DNA from 2 places in the Neisseria sp. 27098_8_158 genome. Region 2 is predicted to be linked to the other one. Evidence: predicted binding sites of a transcription regulator. Region 2 holds the regulator's gene; the other holds the start of a gene.
What was found. Region 2 encodes sigma-54, which starts transcription at its own class of promoters, with help from an activator protein. Its sites were predicted from a motif close to CTGGCACGCTTCATGCTT; they were not measured.
Positions count from the first base shown of each region.

Region 1: a site for sigma-54 is predicted at 5,143-5,160, ahead of O3681_RS09415 (pilin). Genes of this name have one in related genera too.

Region 1 covers NZ_JAPWAZ010000003.1:219,637-234,533, reverse strand. The annotation lists gene O3681_RS09435 (M61 family metallopeptidase) at 1-703, shown strand, start outside; gene O3681_RS09430 (TIGR01244 family sulfur transferase) at 782-1,222, shown strand; gene O3681_RS09425 (helix-turn-helix domain-containing protein) at 1,658-1,954, shown strand; gene glnD ([protein-PII] uridylyltransferase) at 1,974-4,532, shown strand; gene O3681_RS09415 (pilin) at 5,325-5,825, shown strand; gene O3681_RS09410 (pilin) at 5,945-6,403, shown strand; gene O3681_RS09405 (Lrp/AsnC family transcriptional regulator) at 6,796-7,278, shown strand; gene O3681_RS09400 (DUF1415 domain-containing protein) at 7,396-7,992, shown strand; gene O3681_RS09395 (YbaN family protein) at 8,007-8,366, shown strand; gene O3681_RS09390 (sodium:proton antiporter) at 8,809-10,227, shown strand; gene O3681_RS09385 (Na(+)-translocating NADH-quinone reductase subunit A) at 10,564-11,907, shown strand; gene O3681_RS09380 (NADH:ubiquinone reductase (Na(+)-transporting) subunit B) at 11,910-13,142, shown strand; gene O3681_RS09375 (Na(+)-translocating NADH-quinone reductase subunit C) at 13,135-13,911, shown strand; gene O3681_RS09370 (NADH:ubiquinone reductase (Na(+)-transporting) subunit D) at 13,911-14,537, shown strand; gene nqrE (NADH:ubiquinone reductase (Na(+)-transporting) subunit E) at 14,541-14,897, shown strand, end outside.
Region 2 covers NZ_JAPWAZ010000002.1:411,202-426,098, forward strand. The annotation lists gene pilC (PilC family type IV pilus tip adhesin) at 227-3,718, shown strand; gene O3681_RS07580 (LytTR family DNA-binding domain-containing protein) at 3,994-4,728, opposite strand; gene gluQRS (tRNA glutamyl-Q(34) synthetase GluQRS) at 4,967-5,854, opposite strand; gene tal (transaldolase) at 6,007-7,062, opposite strand; gene O3681_RS07595 (SIS domain-containing protein) at 7,197-8,171, shown strand; gene O3681_RS07600 (HAD family hydrolase) at 8,238-8,774, shown strand; gene lptC (LPS export ABC transporter periplasmic protein LptC) at 8,771-9,352, shown strand; gene lptA (lipopolysaccharide transport periplasmic protein LptA) at 9,333-9,863, shown strand; gene lptB (LPS export ABC transporter ATP-binding protein) at 9,934-10,668, shown strand; gene rpoN (RNA polymerase factor sigma-54) at 10,851-12,206, shown strand; gene hpf (ribosome hibernation-promoting factor, HPF/YfiA family) at 12,256-12,570, shown strand; gene O3681_RS07630 (AmpG family muropeptide MFS transporter) at 12,644-13,921, opposite strand; gene O3681_RS07635 (hypothetical protein) at 14,179-14,352, opposite strand.

The sequences.
Region 1 (14,897 bases), on a different contig from region 2:
TTTCAGCGCATGGGACAAGTTCTACAAACAAGACGAAAACAGCCCTAACGCCATCGTCAGCTATTATCAAAAAGGCGCACTGGCCGCACTTTGCCTCGACCTCATCATCCGTGAAAAAAGCCAAGGCAAATACAACCTCGACAGCGTGATGCAGCAACACTATCGTGACTGGTGCAACACCCATCAAGGCATACCCGAAAAACACTGGCAATCCCGTTGTCAAGAAATAACCGGTTTAGATTTAGAAACCTTCTTTCAGACGGCCTTATACAGCACCGAAGACCTTCCGCTCGCAGAATGCCTGCAAAGCGTAGGTGTCAAACTTGACTTCATCCCTCTGCCACGCCAGCACGGCGGAGCATTTGCAAGCGAACCCCAATCGGTTGCCCCAGCCAACGATTTGGGCGCACGTTTCAAACAAAGTAGCGACCATGCCGTCCTGACTCATGTATTTAATGGCGGCAGCGCAGAAAATGCCGGACTCTGCCCGCAAGACAAAATCATCGCCCTAGGCGGCTATGCCTGCAACGACCTTGCGGCACAGTGGAGCAAACTGCCTATCGGCACGCGCACCACCATCCATTTCTTCCGCCAAGGCCTGTTGCGCGAGACCAGCATCACAGTTCAAGCGGCAGAAGCCAATACCGCCCTGCTGCAGATTACCGATCGCCAAAAACTCGAAAACTGGTTGTACAATCATTAAATAAAACTTCAGACGGCCTGCTAATTCACAGGCCGTCTGAAATCAACATACCCATTTAATATAAAGAAAGGAAAAACTATGCCCATCCGTAAACTGACCGACACCCTCTATATCGCCCCCCAACTGACCGAAGCAGATGTCCAAGAAGCCGTACGCCTCGGCATCCAAACCGTCATCTGCAACCGCCCGGACGGCGAAGAAGAAAACCAACCGGCTTTTGCCGAAGTACAAAACTGGTTTAAAGAGGCCGGCATCAACCAATTCTCACACCAGCCCGTCGTTGCGCCTCAAATCAACGCAGCCGATGTTGCAGCCTTCCAAAATCTGTTGCAACAATCCCCGGCTCCTATCCTTGCCTTCTGCCGTACTGGTACTCGCTGCTCCCTGCTTTGGGGTTATCATCAAGTGCAACACGGCGTATCTGTAGCCGAAGTAGTTGCCGCAGCCGAGCAGGCAGGCGTCAATCTCAGCAACTTTGAAGCCCGCCTGCAAGAAGCCAAAGATAAAGGTTTGGCTTAATGCTTAATTTATATAAGTAGCAGCCTTTAAACCGATCAGGCCGTCTGAAACCCATTTTTCAGACGGCCTAATGACTTTTATTCACAATCAAACCTTATTTTTAATTTATTTCCACTATCCTAAAAATATATTTTCTAAATCAAGCCCGAATTGACCTGTATCAATACCCCAACCCTATTTTCATTTATAATGCCTTTCAATACTTCAGGGTCAAGCCCGAATCATCCAGTTTTCCTCTATAAGAGCCAGCTCTCTTATTAAATGATTTTTCTTTCCTCTTGATGTGTGTGTGTTTGGGTGTGGCCGAAAGCCACCCCCTTTTTTTTATACCTACCCCCTTTAAGGCCGTCTGAAAACTTTCAGACGGCCTTTCCTTTCCCCTCACAAAAATAGTATAAAATCCCCTTATCGTTCAAACTACAAACTCAAAACACCATGGTCAACAAACTCACTCCCCCTCCCAGCCTGCCCGATCCGCAAGACCTCCGCGCCATTATCGCTTACAACATGCGCCTCTATCGCGTCAATCACGGCTGGTCGCAAGAAGAACTGGCACGCCAATGCGGACTTGACCGCACCTACGTTTCCGCCGTCGAGCGCAAACGCTGGAACATCGCCCTTTCCAACATCGAAAAAATCGCATCCGCGCTTAAAATCGCCCCTTACAAACTCCTCCTTCCGCCGCAAGAAATGCTCCGCCAAATGACTGAGCCTGCCGATACCCAAGCCTAATTCACAGCCAGACACCATTATGACCGCCGCCCAACAAGCCATCAAAACCTATCAGCAGCAAAAAGCCGCAGCAGAAACTGCCTACCGCCAAAACAACCGCCCTACCGCTTACTTCCGCGACCATATCACCGCTGCCGAAACCCTGCTGCAAACCCTCTGGCAAATCCATTTCCCCGACAGCAACGACATCAGCCTCATTGCCATCGGCGGCTTTGGGCGTTGCGAACTCTATCCCCATTCCGACTGGGATTTAGCGATTATTTCCTCCACTCCTTTTTCAGACGGCCTACAACAACAAACCGCCCAATTTATCCAAACCCTTTGGGACGCACGCCTCAATCCGGCCATCAAAAGCGGCAGCATAGAAGAAATCCTCCAAAGTACCCAAAACGACATTACCGGCGAAACCGCCTTTCTTGAAGCACGCCACCTACAAGGCAATGCCGACCTTACCGCCCAACTTCTAAACAAACTCAACACACGCCGCGACACAGCCGCCTTTATCGAAGCCAAACTCCTCGAAATGGAGCAACGCCATACCAAATCCCAAGGCACAGGCGCACAACTCGAACCCAACATCAAAACCTGCCCCGGCGGCCTGCGCGACATCCACACACTTATCTGGACAGCCAAAGCACAAGGCATAGACAGCAACCCCACCGCCCTCGTTACCGCCGGCGTCCTCACACGCACCGAAGCCGGCATGCTGGCCCATGGCTACCGCCGTCTTGCCAACATCCGCATTCATCTCCACCTTACCGCCGACCGCCCCGAAGACAGGCTGCTTTTCGACTACCAGTCCCAAGTTGCCGAAAGCTTAGGCTATACCCAACCCGACATCCGCGGCCGAAGCGAAGCCCTGATGCACACCTTCTACCGCGCTACCAAAGCCATCAAACAACTCAACGGCATCCTCATTCCGGTTCTCAAAAACCATCAAACCTCCAGCCGTCCCCGACATATCCACCCCATCGACAGCCGCTACAAACGCATCGGCCACCAAATCGCCGCCAACGACCTTGCCCTGTTCGAGCAAAATCCCGAACACATCTTCACCATCATCCAAACCATGCAGGAGCAAAACATCACCACCATCGAGCCGCAAACCCTGCGTGCATGGTGGGCGGCCACACGAAAAATCAATACCCGTTTCACCCAAAATCCAGAAAACCGCCGCCGCTTCATCCAATTCTTCAAACACGGTACCGGCCTCACCCAAACCCTCCGTTTTCTCAACCTCTACGGCGTACTTGGCCGCTATCTCCCCGCATGGGAAAAAATCACCGGCCTGCTCCAACACGACCTCTTCCATATTTACCCCGTAGACGACCATATTCTGACCGTCGTCCGCAATATGCGCCGTCTCGCCATCGAAACCCACAGCCACGAAATGCCCGAAGCCAGCGCCATCATGCAGGCCTACCCACGACCACATGTCCTCTACACCGCCGCCCTGCTGCACGACATCGCCAAAGGCCGTGGCGGCGATCACGCCAAAGAAGGCATCAAAGACGCACAACAATTCGCCGCCAACCACTACTACACCGAAGAAGAAAGCCACCTCCTCGCATGGCTGGTTGAAAACCACCTGCTCATGTCCACCGTTGCCCAAAAAGAAGACATCCAAGATCCCCATGTCCTCCAAGCCTTTTGCCGCCGTATTCCCACACGCGAATACCTAGACGCACTCTACCTGCTTACCATTGCCGACATCCGCGGCACCAACCCCAAACTTTGGAACACATGGCGCGCCAGTCTGCTCCAAACCCTCTACCACAGCACCGCCGCCGTTTTAAACAGCAAACACCACGATCCCGAACGCCTCCCCAACCGACGCGAACAAGCCTCGACCGATCAGCTCACGCGCGCGGCCGTTCCCCTCAAAAACCAACAAAAGCTCCGCCGCATTCTCGGCAGCGCATACTACGTCCGCCATCAGACACGGGAAATCCTCTGGCACACCGCAAATCTCGCCTACGATACCCAAAGTCCGGCCGTCCGCAGCCGCATCCTTCCCCAAAGCAACAGCCTTCAAGTCATGGTGTTCATGCCCAATGGCGACCGCCTCTTCGCACGCCTCTGCCGCATCTTCAGCAGCCACCGTTTCGACATCCAAGCCGCCCGCGCCTTCATTACCGAGCACGACTACATCCTCGACACCTTTATCTTGCAACTTCCCGACAATCTCCCGCCCGAAGAATATCCCGACCGCCAAAGCGCACTCGAAGCCGAGCTCAACAGCTTCATCCACGGCAATACCACCGTCCAAAAACAAAGCGGCCGCCCACACATCAGCCGCCGCATCCGCCATATCCCCATCCCTCCTACCGTAATCATCACCCCCGAAGAAGATTATCCCGGCTGGCACACCATAGACATCACCGCCGTCAACCGCCCCCACCTCCTCGCCGACATCGCCGAGACCTTCTTCGCACACAACATCAGCCTGCGCTACGCCAAAATCACCACCTTGGATCAGCGCATTGAGGACAGCTTCATCACCTACAGCCCATCCCTGCAAGACCCACAAACCCAAAACACCCTAAAACAAGCATTGATCGAAGTCTTGACCCCATAAAGGCCGTCTGAATATCTTAAAAACATAGGGTGAGCATTTTTTGCTCACCCTAATCACATCCAAATTATAAACATCCTGAATATATCCTTCTAAAACACTCAAGAAATCCAAAGCCTTAAAATTCGAAACCAAAACTTCCTTCTGACATAAAACTACATTCTAAAATCATAACCCAAATGAATACAATTCTGATAACAAATTTTCATTCACCTATTACACCAAACCCTCTTTAAAAATCCTTCCTGCCAAATCTTTTCCCCATTCATATTCAAACAAAATACGCATACAAAATAAAACCCATAAAAAACAAAAAAATAAAATCACAAAATATTAAACCTACCGATTAATCCATAAAGATACCGTCTATCTAAATCAATTAACATATTATTGAACAAGCTTAATTTCTGACAAAAAACGTCACACACCCAAACTTGTCTCCCTTCCCTGTCACAAAAAACACAAAACTGACAAAAAACGTCAACCACCCAAATTCCCTAAAATCCTGAAACTTTCAAACAAAACCTCACAAAACTTAAAAATTAAAAAATAAACCCAATAAAAACAACAAACAAAAAATAAAAGAATAAAATTTTCAACCCATTTTCCACACTTGGCACACCGACTGCTTGAAACAACACGTCCGGTAAGGCCCAAGCCTCAAAGCAGCAAGCCCGACGGAAGCTGTATATTCCTTCTTACTTTATGGTTTACTCATAATACAAAGTGCCAAGCACATTACGGACTTTTTACTTAAACATAATTATTCACACTTTCAAACTGGAGTTTTAATCAATGAAAGCAATCCAAAAAGGTTTCACCCTGATCGAATTGATGATCGTCATCGCGATTATCGGCATCTTGGCAGTTATCGCCCTGCCTGCATACCAAGACTACACTGCACGTGCTCAAGTTTCTGAAGCCATCTCTTTGATGGAAGGTCAAAAGTCCGCTGTTGTTGAATACTATGCAGATAAAGGCAAATGGCCTACTAGTAATGCCGAAGCAGGTATTGCAACTAATACAAGCATTCAGGGTAAATATGTTGCACAAGTAGATGTTGGTGGTGACGGTGTTATTACTGCCACAATGAAAGCTAGTGACGTAAATAACGAAATTAAAGAAAAAACTGTATCCCTTACTCCTCATGCCACTACTGCCGGTGCTACTCCTGGTGCAGCTGCAACTGCTAACGGCTCCTTCACTTGGACTTGTGCTCCAGGCACAACAAATGGCGTAGCTACAAAATTCTTGCCTTCCTCTTGCCGTCCAGATGAGAAAAAACCAGCTGCGTAAAAATAAGCTAGCTAATCTAATTTAAATATCTAACAAAAGATATTCGACTCGAAGCAAATCCCATAATAATTATGGGATTTGCTTTATAAAATAAAAATAAGAAAACGACATACTCAAAAATGAAAAAACTACGCAAAGCCCAAACCGGCTTTAGCCTGATTGAGTTGATGATTGTTATCGGCATTATCGGCATTTTGGCAATAGCGGCTCTTCCTGCATACCAAAACTATGTTGCCCGAGCACAAGTAGCAGAAGGCATTTTGTTGGCAGGCAGTATGAAAAGCTATGTTGAAGAAGCCTATGCGGATAAAGGCAGCTTGCCGCTTGACCTCAATATCAAGCAACTCGCTTCAGACGACAATAAAGTCGGCAACTATGTAAAGATTGTCCGTATTGAAGATAATGGCACTATTGTTGCCGCCATCGGTAATCAAGCCGCTGTTCCTGTGAAGAATACCGAAATCCACTTGACACCAAGTTTTGCAAAAACAGGGGCTACTAAAGGTACAACAGTTTGGTCTTGCGGTGGCACCATGGATACACACTTCCTTCCTGTATCCTGCAAACAAAGCCTGTAAGCTTATTTCCCAAAATATAAAAATACATTGCGAAGAAAACACCCCAAACAAAGCCAAATACAAACGCGGAAAACGAATCAAAGCAAAAGAACAAAACTCTCCAAAACAAGGTCATTAAGAGCCTGAATCATCACATTACGAGAATAAATGCCGTCTGAAATCCATTTTCAGACGGCCTCTTTATATTTAATCCGCATCCGACAAGAAAGTTTTAACCTGATTGGTTCAGACGGCCCTCGTCTTTTCACCACTACATAAAACAAATTCGCAACACTCCTGATAAGACAATTTGTCGCCCATCTGAACTCAATATATAATTTAACCATACAAGTCTTTATTTTTAAGCATTTTTCATTTTTAAAACATACATTGTCTACATTGGGAGAACCATCATGCCTCATCTAAACTTAGATAAAACGGATTTAAAGATTCTGCAGGTTTTGCAGGAAAATGGGCGGTTGAGCAATGTTGAGCTTTCTGAAAAGGTGGCGCTCTCCCCTTCCCCCTGCCTGCGCCGTCTCAAACAGCTTGAAGATGCCGGCATTATTCAAAAATACGCCGCCCAGCTTTCTCCCGTATCTTTGGGCTTGGGCTTGCAGGCTTTTATCCGTGTATCGATTAGCAAGGCAAAAGATGCGCGCGAGGATTTTTCCGAATCTGTCCGCGCTTGGCCGGAAGTATTGAGCTGCTTTGCTTTAACGGGTGAAACCGACTATCTGCTCCATGCCTTTTTTACCGATATGAACGCGTTTTCCCATTTTGTTTTGGACACGCTGCTTTCACACCACGGCGTGCAAGATGCACAATCAAGTTTTGTGTTGAAAGAAATTAAAAACACGACCGCCCTGCCTTTGGTTCATTTGGTTCAGGATTGATGATTTGAAACTGATAAAGGCCGTCTGTTGTTCAGACGGCCTTTTAAATTCCAATGGTTTGCTTTCACGCCCATACACTTGTATACTTTTTAAGAATAATTCACATAAGCTTTTACTATGACAGACACCGCCCATCTCGATATCGATACTGTTTCAGAACATACCAAACAATGGCTGGAAAAAGCCGTTATCGGGCTGAATCTCTGCCCGTTTGCCAAGGCGCCGCACGTTAAAAACCTGGTTCGCATCGTTGTCAGCGAAGCCCGTCATTTGGACGGTTTTCTTGAAGACTTGGATCGTGAATTGCAACTTTTGGGCAAGACGCCCGCTTTGGAATTGGAAACCACTTTACTGGTTCATCCGACACTGTTCCCTGATTTTGAAACCTTCAACCAAATGCTGGAGATTGCTGACGATGCCGTTGTAGAAAACGAATTGGAAGGCATTGTCCAAATTGCGCCGTTCCATCCTGATTTTCAATTTGAAGGCACAGAAGCCGACGACATCAGCAACTACACCAACCGCTCGCCCTATCCGACCTTGCATCTGATTCGTGAAGACAGTATTGCCAAAGCGGCTGAAGCATTTCCCGATGCCTCGGCAATTTTCGACCGCAATATCGCGCTGTTGGAAAAAATGGGGCATGAGGGCTGGGATAAATTAGACATTCCGCGTTGTCCATTTCCGCATCACAAGCCGTCTGAAAACAAATAATTGGTGATGGGAATATGGTTCGCTATTTATTGATTTTTTGCGGCGCATTGTCGCTCGTCTTAGGCATTATCGGCATTTTCCTGCCATTACTGCCGACTACGCCTTTCATTTTATTGACCGCCGCCTGCTGGGCAAAAGCTTCGCCGCGCTTTCACAATTGGCTCTATCATCACCGCCATTTCGGCCCGATCATACAAAATTGGGAAAACAACGGCGCCGTGCCACGCAAGGCAAAGTTCTTCGCTATCGGCATGATGGCTCTTTCTTGCCTGTTTATGTTTTGGCAATTTCCAGAACGCTGGTGGATTGGTGCCGTATCATCAGTCTTCTGTAGCTGCGTAGCAGTGTGGATGTGGCTGCGGCCGGAAGCATAAAATAAAACAGGTGGGCATTTTCGCTTACCTGTTTTTTATTTTCATACCTAATTTATCCATCAAAACAATCAGTAAGAACCAAAACACCCTATTCGACCCTCATTTTTCAGACGGCCTCCATTTATTCAATTAAATGTAAATTTTAGCTAAAATTAATTCAAAGTATTTTTTCGATAGCATTATTTCCGAAATTTCAAACTCCTGTTTCAAAAACATTTTTTTACTACTTCCAACTACGCCCATCGCTTTTATTTCTTTATTTGTATCAACATTTCTTTTGATTCCAACATTCTAAACCATCCCTTAACACTTGCTTTGCGTTATACTTTCCCCTGACACAACCGCGCAGTTCGTCTGGATATTTTCAGACGGCCTGAATATTTCACCGCCGTGCTTTCTCAACGAAGTTCCTCACGGCGCAACAGAATAAAAAGGAAATACTATGCGCTCTCTCTCATTTTTACTGCTTCTTGCCGCCTTTCCTGCTGCGGCATCCGATTTTGACGGCTCATCCGCAAGCCTGCTTTGGGGTCTGCCGTTTGCACTGATTCTCTTATCCATTGCACTCGGACCTTTGTTTTTCTCCCGTATTTGGCACCACCACTTCGGCAAAATTACGGCGTTTTGGACGCTGCTGTTTTTAACGCCGTTTATCGTAACCTTTGGTTTCGGAGCCGGCGTGCATACCGTTGCCCATGCATTGGTTGAAGAATATATCCCCTTTATCCTGCTGCTTTTGGCGCTCTATACCATTTCAGGCGGTATTTTTGTCAGCGGCGATTTGCACGGCTCGCCCAAATTGAACACAACCCTGTTGGCAGTCGGCACGGCTTTGTCTTCCATCATGGGGACGACAGGTGCGGCGATGTTGATGATTCGTCCGCTTTTGAAGGCCAACCATAAACGCCACTACCGCGTTCACATCGTGATTTTCTTCATTTTCCTGGTAGCAAATATCGGCGGCGGTCTGACTCCGTTAGGCGATCCTCCACTGTTCTTAGGATTCCTGAAAGGCGTAGATTTCATGTGGACGGTCAAACACATGCTGATGCCTGTATTGATCAGTTCTGTGGTTTTGCTGGCTGTTTTCTACATCATCGACAGCCGACACTTCAACCGCGAACAAAGCGAGCACCTTGCTCCTGCTCCTTCCGATAAAGAAGAAAAAGTCAAAATCTACGGCAAATGGAATTTTCTGTTACTGGCCGGCGTAGTCGGTGCGGTTTTGCTGTCCGGTTTGTGGAAACCAAATCATCCGGGCTTTGAAATCTTGGGCAGCCATTACGCCTTGCAAAACCTGATGCGCGATGGCATTTTGCTGGCTTTGACCGCCGTATCTTGGATTATTACGCCCAAACAGGTACGCGCAGGTAATGAGTTCAACTTCGAGCCGATTGCCGAAGTGGGCAAACTGTTTTTGGGTATTTTCATTACCATTTCGCCTGTTTTAGCGATTTTAAAAGCCGGTGAAACAGGCGCATTGTCTTCCGTTGTCTCTTTGGTTCACGACGCGGCAGGCAATCCGATTAATGTGATGTATTTCTGGATGAGCGGCATTTTGTCGGCATTCTTGGATAACGCGCCGACTTATTTGGTCTTCTTCAATATGGCCGGTGGCGATGCCCAAGCCTTGATGACAGGCCACCTGTTCCATTCATTGCTGGCAGTATCCATGGGTTCCGTATTTATGGGCGCGCTCACTTATATCGGTAATGCGCCGAACTTCATGGTAAAAGCCATTGCCGAACAACGCGGCGTACCGATGCCTTCCTTCTTCGGCTACATGGCATGGTCGGTAATTGTATTGGTACCGCTGTTTGCCCTGCATACGATGATTTTCTTCGTTTGGCAGCTCTTTTAAACTTAAGGCCGTCTGAAATTCAGACGGCCTTTTATTTTCTAACAAACCAGCAAACATAATTCTTAAATATCAATCAGTTAAAATTTTTTCGCTTTAACATTTCATTACATATCCCTACTTTTTTCCCACTTTTCCCGTAAAAATAAGCGTAAAACTGACATAAAACAGCCTATACCTGATAAAATCTAAAGCTTTGTTGTTTGCGTTTATTCGTTGTTTTTATAGCAAACCTCTGCTTTTTTCAGACGGCCCATCCTTTGTTTCAAAGCATTACATGCCGTCTGAAAAAACAATCCGACATCCGAATCTCAACCCACCAAAAAGTAACGCATCCTTATGATTAAGATAAAAAAAGGCTTAGACCTGCCTATCGCGGGCAGACCGGAGCAAGTCATTTATGACGGTCCGGCCATCACCGAAGTCGCGTTGCTTGGCGAAGAATATGTCGGCATGCGTCCCTCGATGAAAATCAAGGAAGGCGAAGCCGTCAAAAAAGGCCAAGTGCTGTTTGAAGACAAAAAGAATCCGGGCGTAGTATTTACTGCTCCGGCTTCAGGCAAAATCGCCGCTATTCACCGTGGCGAAAAGCGCGTACTTCAGTCAGTCGTAATTGCCGTTGAAGGCAACGACGAAATCGAGTTCGAACGCTACGCACCTGAAGCACTGGAAAAATTGAGCAGCGAAGAAGTGCGCCGCAACCTGATTCAATCCGGTTTGTGGACTGCGCTGCGCACCCGTCCGTTCAGCAAAATCCCTGCCGTCGATGCCGAGCCGTTCGCCATTTTCGTCAATGCGATGGACACCAATCCGCTGGCTGCCGATCCTACGGTCATCATCAAAGAAGCTGCCGAAGACTTCAAACGCGGCCTGTTGGTATTGAGCCGCCTGACCGAGCGTAAAATCCATGTGTGTAGAGCAGCAGGCGCAGAGGTGCCGTCTGGAAACGCTGCCAACATCGAAACACATGAATTTGGCGGCCCGCATCCTGCCGGTTTGAGTGGCACGCACATTCATTTCATCGAGCCAGTCGGTGCGAACAAAACCGTTTGGACCATCAATTATCAAGATGTAATTGCCATTGGCCGTTTGTTTGCAACAGGCCGTCTGAACACCGAGCGCGTTGTTGCCTTGGGCGGCTCTCAAGTCAACAAACCACGCCTCTTGCGTACCGTTTTGGGTGCGAAAGTATCGCAAATTACTGCGGGCGAATTGGTTGATGCAGACAACCGCGTGATTTCCGGCTCGGTATTGAACGGCGCGATTGCACAAGGCGCGCACGATTACCTCGGCCGCTACCACAATCAGATTTCCGTTATCGAAGAAGGCCGCAACAAAGAGCTGTTCGGCTGGGTTGCGCCACAACCGGACAAATACTCCATCACGCGCACCACTCTCGGCCATTTCCTGAAAAACAAACTCTTCAAGTTCAACACAGCCGTCAACGGCGGCGACCGTGCGATGGTACCAATCGGCACTTACGAGCGCGTGATGCCCTTGGATATCCTGCCTACCCTGCTCTTGCGCGATTTAATCGTCGGCGATACCGACAGCGCTCAGGCACTGGGTTGCTTGGAATTGGACGAAGAAGACCTCGCTTTGTGCAGCTTCGTCTGCCCGGGCAAATACGAATACGGCCCGCTGTTGCGCAAGGTGCTGGAAACCATTGAGAAGGAAGGCTGATTATGGGCTTGAAACATTTTCTTGAAAAAATCGAACCGCACTTCCTGCCGGGCGGCAAACATGAAAAATGGTATGCCCTCTACGAAGCTGCGGCGACGATTTTCTATACATCCGGCGCGGTAACGCGCAAAGCGGCCCACGTCCGCGATGCACTCGACTCCAAGCGCATGATGATTTTGGTGTGGCTGGCTTTGTTCCCTGCCATGTTCTACGGTATGTACAACGTCGGCGTACAGGCATTCGGTGCGTTAACGCCTGATTTGCTGCAACAAAATATTGCCAACGACTGGCATTACGCCCTTGCCAACGCTTTGGGCATCAATATGTCGTCTGAAGCGGGCGTGTTGGGCAAAATGCTGTTCGGCGCGATTTTCTTCCTGCCGATTTACGCGACTGTATTTGTTGTGGGCGGTTTCTGGGAAGTCTTGTTCGCCACCGTGCGCAAACACGAAATCAACGAGGGTTTCTTCGTGACTTCGATTCTGTTTGCCTTAATCGTTCCGCCTACGCTGCCGCTGTGGCAGGCCGCCTTGGGTATTACCTTCGGCGTGGTGGTTGCGAAAGAGGTGTTCGGCGGTACGGGTAAAAACTTTATGAACCCTGCGCTGGCAGGTCGTGCGTTCCTGTTCTTCGCCTACCCTGCCAATATTACCGGCGATACCATTTGGACTGCAGTTGACGGCTATTCCGGTGCTACTGCTTTGGCGCAATGGGCGGCACACGGTGCAGACGGCCTGAAAAACGCTGTAACCGGTCAAAACATCTCTTGGATGGATGCGTTTATCGGTAACGTGCCCGGCTCAATCGGCGAAGTATCCACTTTGGCGCTCTTAATCGGCGGCGCGTTTATCGTGTTCACTCGTATTGCCTCTTGGCGCATTATCGCCGGCGTGATGATCGGTATGATTGCCATGTCTTCTCTGTTTAACTTCATCGGTTCGGACACCAACGCCATGTTCTCCATGCCTTGGTACTGGCACTTGGTAGTCGGCGGCTTCGCCATCGGTATGCTGTTTATGGCGACCGACCCTGTTTCCGCTTCCTTTACCAATGTCGGCAAATGGTGGTACGGCGCGCTTATCGGTGTAATGTGCGTATTGATCCGCGTGGTCAACCCTGCTTACCCCGAAGGCATGATGTTGGCGATTCTGTTTGCCAACCTGTTTGCCCCGATTTTCGACTATTTCGTCGCACAAGCGAACATCAAACGCAGAAAGGCGCGCAGCAATGGCTAAGAAATTCGATAAAGACAGCTTCAGCGGCACGCTGATTGTGGTATTGGTTGTCAGCCTGATTTGTTCCATCATCGTTGCTGGTGCGGTCGTTGGCTTGAAACCAATCCAAGAGAAACAAAAACTCCAAGACAAACAAGGCTATATCTTGAGCGTAGCCGGTTTGATGGATAAAAACACCGACATCAGCAAAACCTTTGCCGAGCGTATCGAGCAACGTGTCGTGGACTTGGCTACCGGCGAATACGTCGCCGATGCGCCTAAAGACTTCAGCGCACGCGTTGCCAGCAAAGACCCTGCCCAAAGTATTCAAATCAAACCTGAAGACGATTTGGCAGGCATCAAAAGCCGTGCCAAATACACTGAGGTTTACTTGGTAAAAGGCGAAGACGGCAAAGTCAGCCAAATCATCCTGCCTATGCACGGCAACGGTTTGTGGTCTGTCATGTACGGTTTTGTCGCCATTCAACCTGACGGCAACACCATCAACGGCATTACCTACTACGACCAAGGTGAAACCCCGGGTTTGGGCGGCGAAATCGGCAACCCTCTGTGGCAACAAAAATTCGTCGGCAAAAAACTGTTTGACGAACAAGGCAAACTCGCCCTGCATGTCGGCAAAGGCGCAAGCTCAGACAAAGAACACGGCGTAGATGCCCTCTCCGGCGCGTCGCTGACGTCTAAAGGTGTGCAAGGTTCGTTCGACTACTGGTTCGGCGAAAACGGCTATATCCCCTACCTGAACAAATTGAAATCAGCAGGAGCACAATAATGGCTGACATGAAACGCTTGAAACATTTGATGTTTTCACCCTTTATCGACAACAACCCGATTGCCTTGCAGGTTTTGGGTATTTGTTCGGCTTTGGCGGTTACCACCAAACTTCAGACGGCCATCGTAATGGGTATTTCCGTAGCTTTGGTAACCGGTTTTTCCAGCTTCTTCATTTCTTTGGTACGCAACTACATCCCCAACAGCATCCGTATTATTGTGCAAATGGCGATTGTTGCTTCCTTGGTAACGCTGGTTGACCAACTGCTCCAAGCCTTTGCTTATGAGCTGTCCAAACAGCTGTCCGTTTTCGTCGGCCTGATTATTACCAACTGTATCGTGATGGGTCGTGCCGAAGCATTCGCCATGAAAGAGCCTCCTTTGGAGAGCTTGGTTGACGGTATCGGCAACGGCGCAGGTTACGGCATGATGTTGATCATCATCGCAACCATCCGCGAACTGATCGGCTCAGGCAAGCTCTTTGGCTACACCATTTTCCAAACCGTACAAGATGGCGGCTGGTATCAAACCAACGGCTTGTTCCTGCTCGCCCCTAGCGCGTTCTTCATCATCGGCTTCTTGGTATGGGGGCTGCGCACTTGGAAACCTGAACAGGCGGAGAAATAACACATGGAACATTACTTAAGCCTCTTTGTAAAATCCGTCTTTCTGGAAAACATGGCACTTTCCTTCTTCTTGGGGATGTGTACATTTTTGGCGGTATCTAAAAAAGTATCCACTGCATTCGGTTTGGGCGTTGCCGTAACTTTCGTACTCGGCCTGTCCGTCCCTGCCAACCAACTCGTTTATTCGCTGTTGAAAGACGGCGCGCTGGTTGAAGGCGTGGATTTGACCTTCCTGAAATTCATCACCTTCATCGGCGTGATTGCCGCTTTGGTGCAGATTTTGGAAATGTTCTTGGACAAATTCGTCCCTGCCCTCTACAACGCATTGGGTATCTACCTGCCTCTGATTACCGTAAACTGC
Region 2 (14,897 bases):
TCTTTACGGTACAGTCCCTTGCTTTTGGAATGCTTGATGAATAAAGTTGAACTAAATATTCAGTCAGGCCGTCTGAAAACTGAGCAGGCAGATTGTTTCATTTTTGTTGTGTTTGAAATGCAGGTGTAGGGAAATTCAGCCGAATCAAACATGAAACAGGCTGTTTATGCTAAAATCGTAGTCTATAAAAAATAAAAACAACGTCATTTTTAACTGAGATTATCCGATGAAAAAAGAACACATTATGCAAAACGCTCCATCAGGCCGTCATCGCCTCATTCATGCAAGCGTCGCTTCCGCTTTAGCACTCATCAGTATTTCCGTTCAGGCAAATACGCAGCAATTTGCCCAAACTCCTTTTTACCTGCAAAACAAAACCGACGTCAGTGGCCAACCCAAAGTCAAACACAATATTATGTTTTTGATTGATGACTCGGGCAGTATGTTGGCTAATGCCGGGGGTAATTATAATGTTCCGAATAAAGACAGGAAGATCAATATTGCCAAATCTGCATTAAAGCAGGTTTTGCGTGAATACAAAGATCAGTTTAACTGGGGCTTGCAGACTTTACACAATAATCCTCGGTATTTGAAATGGGATGAGGAAAAAAGGAAAAAGAATAATGCTATTTACGCATATGCAAAATTGCCTAGCCCCGACAATACCAAAGGCGATATGAAGGATTCTGAAGGCTTTACGGATGGTTCTGCCGGTCGAAACTGGGAATATGTCAGTAAGAAGGTAGACGAAATGTTGGCTTACAAAGCTACGCCGACAACGCGTCGTTATTATGAAGTCGTCAAAAATTTCGTCATGCCGAATATCAAATACCGCTGTCAGAAATCCTATGTTGTTGTGGTTTCTGACGGTGATGCCAATATGAGTTGTAGCAATCAGGCCCCAGGAGAAAATCCAAGTAATTCTGACAATACTAACTTCAATTATGACCGAAAATATTATTATTCAAACTATTACCGTGCTATTGAGCGTAGCTCTGATGAGGTCTATGAATATTTCGGGCCGTCTGAAGCAAAAGCTTATGAAGATAAACATAAGCAAGGACAATATTTTTCAGGAAACGGCCTTGCAGGATATTTTGATCTGCCGATTTATGACCCAAGATCGAATACTCCTGAAGGGGAGAAAAAGTTTCAATGTCAATATGCTGAATATGCAAAAGATGCTTCAGGAAATTGGGTGCTTTTAGGTGAAAAAGATGGTAAACGAGAAGTCCAAGGCCTTGGCGACCCCTTTGTTCCTTATTGGGATAGAAACTATGGTAATGAGAAACGCGGTATGCGTTTCTTTAGCCAGACTTTGGCAGAAAAAGATATTAAAACTGCAGCAAAAGATGGTGTAGATGCTGCGGGTAAGAGCTGGGATGGCGATCCAAACGATCCTAAAGGCGTAGATTACAGCAAGCAATTGGTTCAGACTTTTACTGTGGGCTTTGGAGAGGGATTCTCTGAAGTTGGTAAGAATTACCTGGAAAAGGGTGCCAGTCGCCCAGACTGGTATTTCAATGCCTCAAAACCGGAAAAGTTGCTTGATGCCTTTAAAACGATTGTCAGCAATATTGAAAATGACAGTAAAAATACGAAATTTGAAGGAGTATCCTCAACTGCACCGGCAACGACCAGTACCGGTATTCCCGATATGGCGGCAACGGTTCACCTGAATACCGGCTCTTGGAGCAGTCAGTTGCGGTTTTATAAATTAAACCGCGATGGTACGCCTATCAATACGACAAAGTTTGACCAGCCATCATTTAATAACCGCCTCACTTTGGTTAATGATGGCAGGAAGACCTATTTCATTGATGGAGTTGCAGACAATGGGGCTTCAAATGCTGATTTTGGCATTTCAGACGGCAGTGCGAAAGATAAGTTGGAATGGAAAAATGCATTGCTGAAATGGACTGGTCGAGTAGGTAGTGATGAAATCATCAAAGCGGATGCGGAGACAAAAGGTTATAGCCAGTCTTATCGAATTCGTCCGACAGATTCTGCTGATTCAAGTAAAGATGAACGTAATTTAGGCGATATTTTAGATGGTTCGGTTGCAGCTATTGGCGATAAGCGCGACAACCATCAAGAGTTTTTGGTCGCTGCTGCCAATGACGGCATGGTACATATTTTCCGTAATGGTACGCCTAGCAATCCTTATGACTTGAAACTCAGCTATATTCCGGCAGGCATGGAGCGTGAGGACGATCAAGGTCAAGCGACAACTTTGGGCAAGGTTCTGAAAGATATTGCACGCGATGGTTACGGCTCCAGCACGCCGCACCGCTATATGGTCAATGGTGGCTTTGTTCTCCGCCAAACACCTGATAAGCAAACCTTTATGTTTGGTGCGATGGGCCAAGGTGGACGCGGTGCGTATGCGTTGAATATTGGTGCAGTAGCTAACAGCGATCGTAGTGGTTGGAATACGACTGTGCCTTTGTTTGAAACAAAAAAAGGCTCTGACAATAAGCTGGGTTATACCATTGGTTCGACGCAAATCGGCCGTGTCTCCATTAAACGTAATGCTACTCCGGTTAATCTGGAATCTGACGTGCGTTATGCAGGCTTCTTGGCCAGCGGCTACCGTACTGAAGATGTGAACAGTGCCGATAATGAAACGGCTTTGTATGTCTATGATATGACGGGTAAAGAGGCTGGGACGAAAGGTACGGGAAGCAATGTTTCCGACGCCGGTAAGCTCTTGGCTAAAATTCCTGCGCCGAATGGCAAAGGTGGACTTTCTACCCCCACTTTGGTGGATACCGATTTTGACGGTATTGTCGATATTGCCTATGCAGGCGACCGTTACGGCAATATGTTCCGCTTCGACTTGAGAGGTAAAACCGAGTCTGAATGGTCGGCGCAAATGATTTTCCAAGGCTCGGGTAATCAACCGATTACGTCTGCGCCTGCGGTATCACGTCGCAGTAAAGATAAGTATGTCGTTATTTTTGGTACGGGTAGCGAGATTTATCAGAATGAATTGAATAATACCAACGGTCAAATCAATGCCGTTTACGGTATTTACGACGATGTGTCTACTGATGAATCCAAAAAAGCAGTTTTGGCAAACAGCAGTGAGTTGGAACAGCAAACCAGAGAAAATGACGGCGAACATATTTATGTTAGCGACAATAAGGTTGGCGAAGGCAAAAAAGGCTGGAGTCTGACTTTGGGTCCGAATGAACGTGTGACTGTTAAACCGACGATGATTTTGCGTACAGCCGTTGTAACCATCCGCAAGTATGAAACCAAAACAATTCATACTGATTCTTCCAGTACCGATGTTTGTTTGCCGGACAGTACGTCCACACAAACGACAGCGAAAACGATTATTCTGGGTGTAAATGCCGAAAATGGTGGCCGTTTGGGCTTGCGTGATGCTCGTATCTCCAGCAAGGATCGTACGTTTATCAAACGTGAAAATAATGGCCAGATTTATTACGCCAACGGTATGACTTTTGATGGCGTTATCAACTTTACTTATATGAATTCCAGCAAAGCCGACGATTCTCCGGTAACTGCCGATGGCGATAGCGGCGGCACGGGTACGGATAAGGAGTTGAACGCTACGCCGAGCGTGCCAAACAATAAATGTTTTGCAACCAAAGGCGATCGCAGTCTATTGTCTAACCAACTGGTCAGCCTGGAAGTACAAGGCCGTACATGCGGACTCAAACGCATCAGCTGGCGTGAATTGTTCTTTTAATTTGTAAGGCTTGAATATCGAGGCCGTCTGAATTTTTCAGACGGCCTTTTCTGTTGAATGGTAGTAATTGAGAGATGCTGGATTAAAAAATGGAAAACCTTGTTTGTGGATATAACAAGGTTTGATCAAATTGAGAGCTTGGATAAAGCTAAACGACAGACTTGGACTATTCTTTTTTTTAAATTTCTACTATTGAGCTGAGAAGTTAAAAGGCCGTCTGAAAATATCTTTTCAGACGGCCTTTGATTTAAAAAGAGCCAATCAAGGAGTGCATTTTAGATGCTGTTTTTAATGATTTTCCGCAGGGTGGACAGTTGTCGGCGGCTGACGGGCAACGGGGTTGGAATATCGAGAATTTTAGCGCCCCATGTGGATGCGGATTCGTCGTTTTCATCATCATCCAGTCGAATCAGGCTGTCGAGGGTGTGGCGGAAGACGAGGGCATTGCGGTGGATGCGGATGACTTTGTCGCCTAGCAATTCTTCCCAGTAAACCAAGGTCTTCGGTAATTCGTAGCTGTGGCCGTCGCCGGTAAACAGATAGACGGTTTTGTGTTCCGCCATCAGGTAACGCGCCTGTTGCCATGGGATTTCAACCATGCGTTCGCGGTTGTACACTTTGAAGTGGGTGAAACTGTCTGCTTTTTCGCGGTTTTTCTCGATGATGCGGTCAAGCGCGGTTTGCAGGCGGGTCATTTTGATTGGTTTGAGCAGATAGTCTGCGGCAGCCAGCTCAAACGCGCGCAGGGCGTGTTCTTCGTAGGCTGTGGTGAATACAATTTCCGGCTGGCGCTTGGCGGTACGCTTAATGCGTTCGACAAATTCGAGACCGTCGATTTCCGGCATGCCGATGTCGGCAAAGACGATGTCGACTTCGTGGACGCTCAGCCACTCCAATGCTGGCATGGCATGGTGAAAGACGTTGAGCAGTACGACATTGCACTCTTCCAATAATACACGTAAGCGTTCTGCTGCTAATACTTCGTCTTCTACAATAATGGCACTTGGCATAGCGGTATTCTTTTTGTTGTATCGTGGGAGATCTGCCGCGCTTTGTCATCCTCAATAACGCGTCAGCCGTATGTTGTTACAACCTTGAAATTATCAGTTTGTGACAATTTTAGGAAATTTTTGAAATATACATGATTTTTCGCTTCTTGGGCATGGTTTGGGATGAATCGGAAGATTACTTACATAATTTTATGAAATATTGTAATACCTAGAGTAATTTTGTTGTAATCGTGCTAATTCAGTCTGTGATAATGGACGATTTTGGGATTTTGTCCATTTGCCAGTGTGCCACCGCCCAATCGAGCAATTCTTGAGGATGGTTCACGGTAGGTGCATCGGGTAGGTTGAGGTAGGTTAGGACTTGGCGGAGAAGCTGTTCTTTTTGATTCAAATCCAAAGCCGGGGCAAGGGTTTGTTTCGACCATTTTTGCCCTTGGTTGTTGGTCAACAGGGGAAGGTGGGCGTAGGCCGGTGTGGGAACGCCGAGGCATTGTTGCAGATAGATTTGGCGCGGTGTGGAGACGAGCAAGTCCTGACCGCGGACAATATGCGTTATGCCCTGATCGGCATCGTCGGCAACCACGGCAAGCTGATATGCCCAATAGCCGTCGGCACGAAGCAGGACGAAATCGCCGATGTCGTGTGCCAGATTTTGTACGTAATGTCCGACAATGCCGTCTGAAAAACCGATCACGCGATCGGGCACTTGAATACGCCATGCCGGCGTTTTGTTTTGCGTGTCGGGCCTTTGCTGAGGATTGCGGCAACGGCCGTTATACACAAATCCGTCTGCGCCATGTGTTGCCGCCGCCTGCCAGTCTTTGCGGCTGCAATAGCAGGGATACACCAGCCCGGCCGCTTTGAGGCGGTCGAGGGTGTCTTGATATAGGTCGTAACGGCGGCTTTGATAGGCGACTTCGCCGTCCCACTCAAAACCGAAAGCTTCAAGCGTGCGCAAAATGTCGGCAGCGGCGCCGGGCATTTCGCGCGGGGGGTCAAGGTCTTCAATGCGGACCAGCCATTTGCCCTGATGAGCGCGCGCATCGGCATAGGAGGCGACGGCGGTCAGTAGGGAGCCGATATGAAGCAGGCCGGTAGGGCTGGGGGCGAAACGTCCTATATACATGGCAGGGTGGTTTTGTAGGGCAGGGGAAGTATGCCTGCACGGTATTCAAATCGTGATAGAAAAGGGCGTGCCGTACACGCCCGAATTTGGGTTTCAGACGGCCTGAGACGTTTCAAAATGATTTAAGTTTCTCGGCCGTCCGTTCAATCCGCTTAAGCCAAGGGAGCAAGCAGTTTGGCAAAAGCGTCTTCAAATTGTTTCAAACCGTCTTCCTGCAAACGCGTTGCCAAAGTTTCGACATCAATGCCGAGTTTCGCGGTTTCGGCAAGCTGCGCTTGGGCTTCGTCCACACCTTCGGTCAAAGTGGCTTTGGCGGTGCCGTGGTCGATAAAGGCCTTGAGTGTGGCATCGGGAACGGTGTTGACGGTATGGGCGCCAATCAGGCTGTCAACGTACAAAGTGTCAGGATAGGCAGGGTTTTTCACGCCGGTAGATGCCCACAGAAGTTGTACGCGGTTGGCACCTTGTTCGGCAAGTGCGGCAAATTCGCTGCTGCCGAAGTATTGCGCCCAATCTTGATAGGCGGCTTTGGCCAGCGCAATGGCGACTTTGCCTTTGAGGTGGTCGGGCAGGGTGGCGTCCAATGCGGCATCGACACGGGAAATAAAGAAGCTGGCGACAACTTGGATATGGGAAACGTCGTGTCCTGCTTCCAAACGTTTGGCAATGCCGCGCGTGTAGGCCGCATAGGCTTTGAGGGTTTGGGCGCGGGAGAAGAGCAGGGTCAGGTTGACGCTGATGCCGTCTGAAACGAGGGTTTCGAGTGCTTCGATGCCTTCGTCGGTTGCCGGTACTTTAATCATGGCATTTTTACGGCCGATGGCGGCATGCAGGCGGCGCGCTTCTTCAACCGTGCCTTGCGCGTCTTTGGATAATTCGGGCGAAACTTCAAGGCTGACGAAGCCGGTTTTGCCGCCGGTGGATTCATGTTCGGCAAGGCACACGTCGCAAGCGGCTTGTACATCGGCAACCGCCATGGTTTCGTAGCGTTGTTTCGGGGTCAGGTCTTGCTGTTTGAGCGCGGCTACTTCATCGGCGTACAGGGCGTCTCCGGCAAAGGCTTTTTGGAAAATGGCAGGATTGGAAGTTACGCCGCACACGCCTTGTTTGAGCATTTCGGCCAATTCGCCGCTTTGTACCAGCGAACGGGAGAGATTGTCCAACCAGATTTGTTGTCCTAATGCTTTAACGTCCGATAAAATAGTCATCTCTGATTCCTTTTACATAATAGGTTTGTTTGTGAAGTGGCGGTAATGCTACGCCGATTCGATGAATTTGAACAGTTTACAGCCGATTAATTTGGGCAAAACAAACCTAAATTCAAGCACGAAAGGTGGCTTTGATGGCGGAAAACACACTTTATCTCGACTGGGCGCGCGATGTATTGGATACGGAAGCCGAAGGTTTGCGTGAAATTGCAGCGGCTTTGAACCATGATTTTGTCCGTGCGGCGGAAGCGTTGTTGCACTGCAAGGGCAGGGTCGTCATTACCGGCATGGGCAAGTCCGGACACATCGGCCGCAAAATGGCGGCGACCATGGCTTCCACCGGCACGCCTGCGTTTTTCGTCCACCCTGCCGAAGCGGCACACGGCGATTTGGGCATGATTGTGGACCACGATGTCGTGATTGCCATTTCCAATTCCGGCGAAAGCGATGAAATTGCGGCGATTATTCCGGCGTTGAAGCGCAAAAACATCACGCTCATCTGCATCACTGCCCATCCGACTTCCACCATGGCGCGTCATGCCGATATCCATATTACCGCGGCGGTTTCCAAAGAAGCCTGCCCGCTCGGCCTTGCACCGACTTCCAGTACGACCGCCGTGATGGCCTTGGGCGATGCGCTGGCGGTTGTATTGTTGCGCGCACGCGCGTTCACGCCCGACGATTTTGCTTTAAGCCATCCGGCCGGCAGCTTGGGCAAACGCCTGCTGTTGCGCGTGGCGGATATTATGCACAAAGACGAAGCCCTGCCAGCCGTTTTGTTGGGCACGCCGTTGAAAGAGGCCATTGTCCGCATGAGTGAAAAAGGCTTGGGCATGTTGGCGGTAACCGATGCCGAAGGCCGTCTGAAAGGCGTATTTACCGATGGCGACTTGCGCCGTCTGTTTCAAGAACGCGACAGCTTTGCCGGTTTGAAAGTGGACGACATCATGCACGCTTCGCCGAAAACCATCTCCGCCGACCGCCTGGCCACCGAAGCCTTGAAAGCCATGCAGAGCGGCCATGTGAATGGTTTGCTGGTGGTCGAAGAAAACGGCGTGCTGATTGGCGCGTTGAACATGCACGATTTATTGATGGCACGAATTGTCTGAATCGACGGCAAAAACGTTTTCAGACGGCCTTATGCTAGAATAGGCCGTCTGAAATAAGGAAACCTTATGCAAAACCTCTCTTCCGACCTGCAACAACGCGCTTTGGGTATCAAGCTGCTGATACTGGATGTGGACGGCGTTTTGACCGACGGCCGCATTTTTATCCGCGACAACGGCGAAGAAATCAAATCGTTCCACACTTTGGACGGACACGGTTTGAAAATGCTTCAGGCCAGCGGCGTGCAAACGGCGATTATTACCGGCCGCGATGCGCCTTCCGTCGGTATCCGCGTGAAGCAGCTCGGTATCAACTATTACTTCAAAGGCATTCACGACAAACGTTCCGCCTACGCCCAATTACGCGAACAGGCCGGTGTGGAGGAGCATGAGTGCGCCTTTGTCGGCGACGATGTTGTCGATTTGCCCGTGATGGTGCGTTGCGGATTGGCGGTCGCCGTCCCTGAGGCACATTGGTTTACTTTGCAATACGCCCATTATGTAACCCGACGTTCCGGCGGCGCAGGCGCGGTGCGTGAAGTGTGCGATTTGATTATGCAGGCGCAAGGTACGCTTGAACCTGCTTTGAAAGAGTATGTACGATGAAAATCAGATGGCGTTACGGAATCGCCTTTCCGCTGGTGTTGGCCGTTTCACTCGGCGCACTGGCGGCGTGGCTCGGCCGCATCAGCGAAGTGCAGGTTGAAGAAGTCGTCCTCAATCCGAATGAGCCGCAATATTCGATGAAAGGCATCAACGGCAAACGTTTTGACCAAGAAGGCCGTCTGAAAGAAAACCTGAGCGCGGTCGATGCCGTCCAATATCCGAATAGCGCAGACGTGCATTTGGACAAACCACATCTTTCGTTTTACCGCGACGGCAGCCTGCTGTATGAAGTCGGCAGTGACAAGGCCGTGTACAATATTCAAAACAAAAAAGTCGTTTTTGAACAGAATGTTGTCTTAAATAAAGCGGCAGATGCCAAGCGTTTGGCCGGCATCGTCAAAACCGAACGCTTGAATGTCGATACCGAGGCGCAATACGCCCATACCGACAGTCCCGTTACTTTCCAATACGGACAGTCCGGCGGTCAGGCAAACGGCATGACTTATGACCACAAAACCGGTTTGCTGAATTTCCCTTCCAAAGTGAAAGCCACAATTTATGATACAAAAAATTTGTAAAACCTTAGCCCTTGTTGCCGTTTTTGCCGCCAGCCCGGCCTTTGCACTGCAAAGCGACAGCAAGCAGCCGATTCAAATCGAAGCCGACCAAGGCTCGCTTGACCAAAACAACCAAAGCACCACCTTTTCCGGTAACGTCATCATCAAACAAGGCACGCTCAATATCCGTGCCGGCAGCGTAACCGTTTCACGCAACGACAAAAGCGAGCAGTTGATGAAAGCCACCGGTTCGCCCGTCAAATTCAGCCAAGAGTTGGACAGCGGCAAAGGCGTGGTCAACGGCCAAGCCAATACTGTGACGTATTCTTCCGCAGCCAGTCTGGTTACCCTGACCGGCAATGCCAAAGTACAGCGCGGCGGCGATGTGGCCGAAGGTGCGGTCATTACCTACAACACCAAAACCGAGGTTTACACCATTAACGGCAGCGCCAAATCCGGGGTGAAATCCGCCGCGAAATCCGGCCGCGTCAGCGTGGTCATCCAGCCGTCCAGCACGCAGAAAAATAAATAAGAAAACACACAAAAAGGCTGTCTGAAAAAGGTTCAGACGGCCTGAGGTCAATATCGAAAGTCAACAGAATATGAGCGCAAACAACAGCCGTCTTGTGGTTCAAAACCTGCAAAAAAGTTTCAAAAAACGCCAAGTCGTCAAAAGCTTCTCCCTTGAAATCGAAAGCGGCGAAGTCATCGGCCTGCTCGGCCCCAACGGCGCGGGTAAGACCACCAGCTTTTACATGATTGTCGGCCTGATTGCTGCCGATGCAGGCAGCGTGATGCTGGACGGCCAAGAGTTGCGCCACCTGCCGATTCACGAACGCGCCCGTCTCGGCGTCGGCTATCTGCCGCAGGAGGCCTCGATTTTCCGCAAAATGACCGTGGAACAAAATATCCGCGCCATTTTGGAAATCAGCATGAAGGACAAAAGCCGCATCGATGCCGAACTTGAAAAATTGTTGGCCGATTTGAACATCGAACGCCTGCGCAACAACCCTGCGCCGTCTTTGTCCGGTGGCGAACGCCGCCGTGTCGAAATCGCACGCGTGCTGGCCATGCAGCCGCGTTTCATTTTGTTGGACGAACCTTTTGCCGGCGTTGACCCGATTGCCGTGATCGATATTCAGAAAATCATCGAGTTCCTCAAATCACGCGGTATCGGCGTATTGATTACCGACCACAACGTGCGCGAAACCCTCAGCATCTGCGACCGTGCCTACATCATCAGTGACGGTACGGTATTGGCTTCAGGCAAGCCGGATGATTTGGTCAACAATGAACAAGTCCGTTCGGTTTATTTGGGCGAAAATTTCAAATATTGAATGCATATTTGACGGTAATCGTAAAACCGGTTTCACACGAGGCTCTCATTTCAATTGAGGGTATCTGTAAATATTGAAATAATTACTAAGAATATAAATATAATACCTATAACCTAGTTTTTCAGACGGCCTGTCGTATAAAGGCCGTCTGAAAAACTATCCATACACTTCGAAAAAACGCTATGTCTTCACTCGTCCTTAAACTCAAACAGACCCAGCAGCTCAACCAGCGGCTGCAGCAGTCTTTGCGCATCTTGCAGATGTCGGGTCTTGAGCTTGAGCGCGAAGTGGAAGACTGGTTGTCAGACAATCCTCTGCTTGAGCGTCCGGAAACCGATGAGTTTGCCGATAGCGGGCTCAACCGTGCGGTAACCATGCCGCGCGCAGGTCAGCAGTTAAGCGGCGACGATGCCGAAGATATTTGGAGTAACATCGCCGAAGAAGAGGATTTCAAACACTATCTGCATGCCCAAGTGTGCGAGCATCCGCTCTCGCAAGTGGAAGCGGCCTATGTTCACGTCTTGATTGATTTTTTGGATGAACAAGGCTACCTCACTGACAGTCTCGAAGAAATCATCGACCACACGCCGTTAGAATGGATGCTGGACGAAGAGGCCCTGCAAAACGCGCTGGATGTATTGCAAACCTTTGAGCCGCCCGGCGTGGCGGCGGCGGATTTGACCGAGTCGCTTATGTTGCAGTTAATGCGTTTGCCGGCTTCTCCTGCCCGACAAATGGCCGCGCATTTGGTGCAAAGTTCGCTTCAAGACTTAGGCAAAAACCGCAAACAAAACGTTCTGCGTTTCCGCAAACTTTATCCCGATACCGACAGCAAAACCATAGAAGCCGCGCTCGATATGATTGCCGGGCTCAATCCCTATCCAGCCTACGGCTTCGCCTCTGCCACGCCTACGCCTTATATTCAGCCTGACGTTTGGGTCAAAGAGGGCAAGGACGGCTGGGAAGTCATCAGCAACGAAGCGGCTTGGCCGAAGCTGCAGCTCAATCAGGAATATTGCGACCTGATGAAATCAGAGGAAGAGGGCGCACCGGAGTGGAAGGAAAAAATCAACGAAGCCAAGCAGCGCATTGATTCTTTGGAGCTGCGTAAAAGCACTGTCCTCCGCCTTGCCGAGTATATCGTCAAAAATCAGGAAAATTTTTTCATCTTCGGAGAAATCGGCCTGTCTCCCATGCTGATGAAAGATGCCGCCGCCGAATTGGGTTTGGCGGAAAGTACCATCTCGCGTGCCGCCAATCAGAAATATTTGTCTTGCCCGCGCGGCCTGTTTGCGTTACGCTATTTCTTCACACAGGCAGTCAATGCCGATGATGATGGCGAAGGGTTCAGCCAAGGTGCAATCAAAGCTGTCTTGAGCCAGCTGATTGAAAGCGAAGACAGCAGCAAACCCTATTCGGACGAGACCCTCGTCAAATTATTAAAACAACGCGGCATTGAAATCGCCAGACGTACAGTTGCAAAATATAGAGAATCATTAGACATCCCACCGGCACACAAACGAAAATTTACCGAGTAGATATATTCCGATCCGTTTTGACGGACTAATCAACCGAAGGAGCTGTATCATGAATCTGAAAATCACCGGTCTGAATTTTGATGTTACCGAAGCCATCAAAAACTACGTTTCCGACAAGTTGGCACGAATCAATCGCCATGCCGACAACATCATTTCTGTGACCATTACGCTCTCGGTGGAAAAAGTCAATCAAAAAGCCGAAGCTGATGCGCATCTGGCAGGCAAAGATTTGCACGTTGAAGCGATTGAACAGGATATGTACGCCGCGATTGATGTTTTGATGGACAAGCTCGACCGCGCTGTTTTGAAACATAAAGAAAAAAGCGGCGATGTCCGCAGTACTGTCAAACCTGAAGCAGAATAAAATTTTTGTATGATAAAGGCCGTCTGAACATTCAGACGGCCTTTTGTTTTACTAGAAGTTTTAGACTGGCAATCTAGTTACTCACTTTTTCGCCATTCCACGGTGCCACTTTAAACAGCAGCAACATACCCGGTATGCCCAAAGCGAAACACAGCCAGTAGAAATTAAAGTAACCCATCGCTTCAATCAGATAGCCTGTAGAGGCGTTGATAAATGTACGCGGTACAGCGGAAAGGCTGGTAAAGAGGGCTAATTGTGTGGCCGTAAATGCAGGATTGGTTTCACGAGCCATATAGGCAACAAACGCCGCTGTACCCAGACCTACGCCCGCTGCTTCTGCACCAATCACTGCCGCAAGCATCATTTGTTCTGTCAGTGTGATGGTTTCAAACTTGCCAAAATTTGCCAACCAGGCAAAGCCTAGAATAGTAACCCATTGCGCCACGCCGAAAACCCATAATGCCCTGTTGATCCCGAGTTTCAACATCCAAATACCACCGGCAATGCCGGCAATCACAGCAGGCCACAGGCCGGCATTTTTGGCAATGAGGCCGATGTCGGTTTTGCTGAAGCCCATGTCCAGATAAAACGGTGTAGCCAAAGAAGTGGCCATGCTGTCGCCCAGTTTGTAGAGAAAGATAAACAGCAATACCAATATGGCCTGTTTGATGCCTTTGCGGGAGAAGAACTCACTGAAAGGGTCAGAGACTGTTTGGGCAAATGTACGAGGCACAGTTGGCGGAATGTCAGGCTCTTTAGCTAAAAACAGGGTCATCAGCAGACCGGGCAGCATAAATAGTGCAGTAATGATGAATACGTTGTGCCAAGGCATTAAATCAGCCAGAATCAAGCTGAGTGAGCCAGGTACCAAAGCAGCAATACGGTAGGCATTGACGTGGATGGAGTTGCCCAAGCCTAATTCTTCATCTGACAAAATTTCGCGGCGAAATGCATCCAATACAATATCTTGGCTGGCAGAGAAAAAGGCAACCACCAACGATAAGCCCATAATTACATATAAATGCTGAGCAGGATTTAGGAAGGCGTAAATGAGCAAGGTCAGCAGCAAACCAATTTGCGTAACCAGCATCCAACCGCGCCGCCGTCCTAAAAAAGGTAATCTGACCAAATCAATGACGGGAGACCAGATAAATTTCCAAGTGAAAGGCAGCCCGATAAGTGCCATCAGGCCGATGGTTTTCAAATCGACATGTTCGCTGCGCAACCATGCAGGAATAAGGTTGATCAGAAAATAAAGCGGCAGCCCCGAAGTGAAGCCTGTAAAGATACAAATCAGCATACTGCGCGAGAAAATCTTGCGCCAAGTGCTGGTTTGGGGTGCGGTGGTCATAGTGGAATCAATAAAAAAGGAAAGGGATATTGTAGCAAAGATGGGGGATATGGCGAATTAACTTCTGCTATCTTTATTGAATAAAGGCCGTCTGAAACTTTGACAAATTAAGTTTCAGACGGCCTTTTGTTGGAACAACTGGTTTGGCGGGCAACGGAGACTTCAGGACGGAAGAAGGGTTGCTTGGGTGTATTCATAAAATTGAAGTTAAGAAAGTTTCAGACGACCCCTAGAGATCGTTTGAACGATGAGAAATATCAGTGGTAATTTGTGCCGTCAGTGTAGCCGTTTCCTGATTTGTCCACAGCAAAAGCAGAAATCGGACCGACCGTTACTGTCCCTTTAGGCTGAGTTTCTTGGTAATACTCATATGCTGCAACACCCATACCAGTTGCAGCACCAACAGCAGCACCAATTGTGCCACCGACCATAATAGCTGGTCCGGCAGGAATACTGCCAAAAGCTATACCGACACCCAGACCAATACCTGCACCAATTGATCCTCCTATTTATGCACCATTTGCTCCTCCTTGAAGGATTCTCTCTCCTAAGCCTCCTCCATAAATTAGTTCCAGATCCTCAATGGATAGTTCAATCATGTTATTTTTCCTTTTCAAAAAAATTAGATGTAGAATATTGAGTCAATACACCCAATATGGAAAAAATAATAAAAGCATGAATATAAATCATAAAATCAACATTATCTCCTTGGTAGCTTTCATAAATAAAAACGATTGGTATTGATATACAAATTAAAATGTACAGGTACTTTGAAATTACCAGTAACTTATACACAAATTTTGATTTCATAGCCTAGTCTTTCATTTGAATAAAATCTACCCTAATCAACTTTCCAACCAACTTCCTAACTTCTTCATGCTTTCCCTGATTGAAGTTAACCAGTAGATTTTTCAACAATATGTATATTATGTTAAATAATAAATGGTAATTGTCACATTCAAATATTAAGGATAAC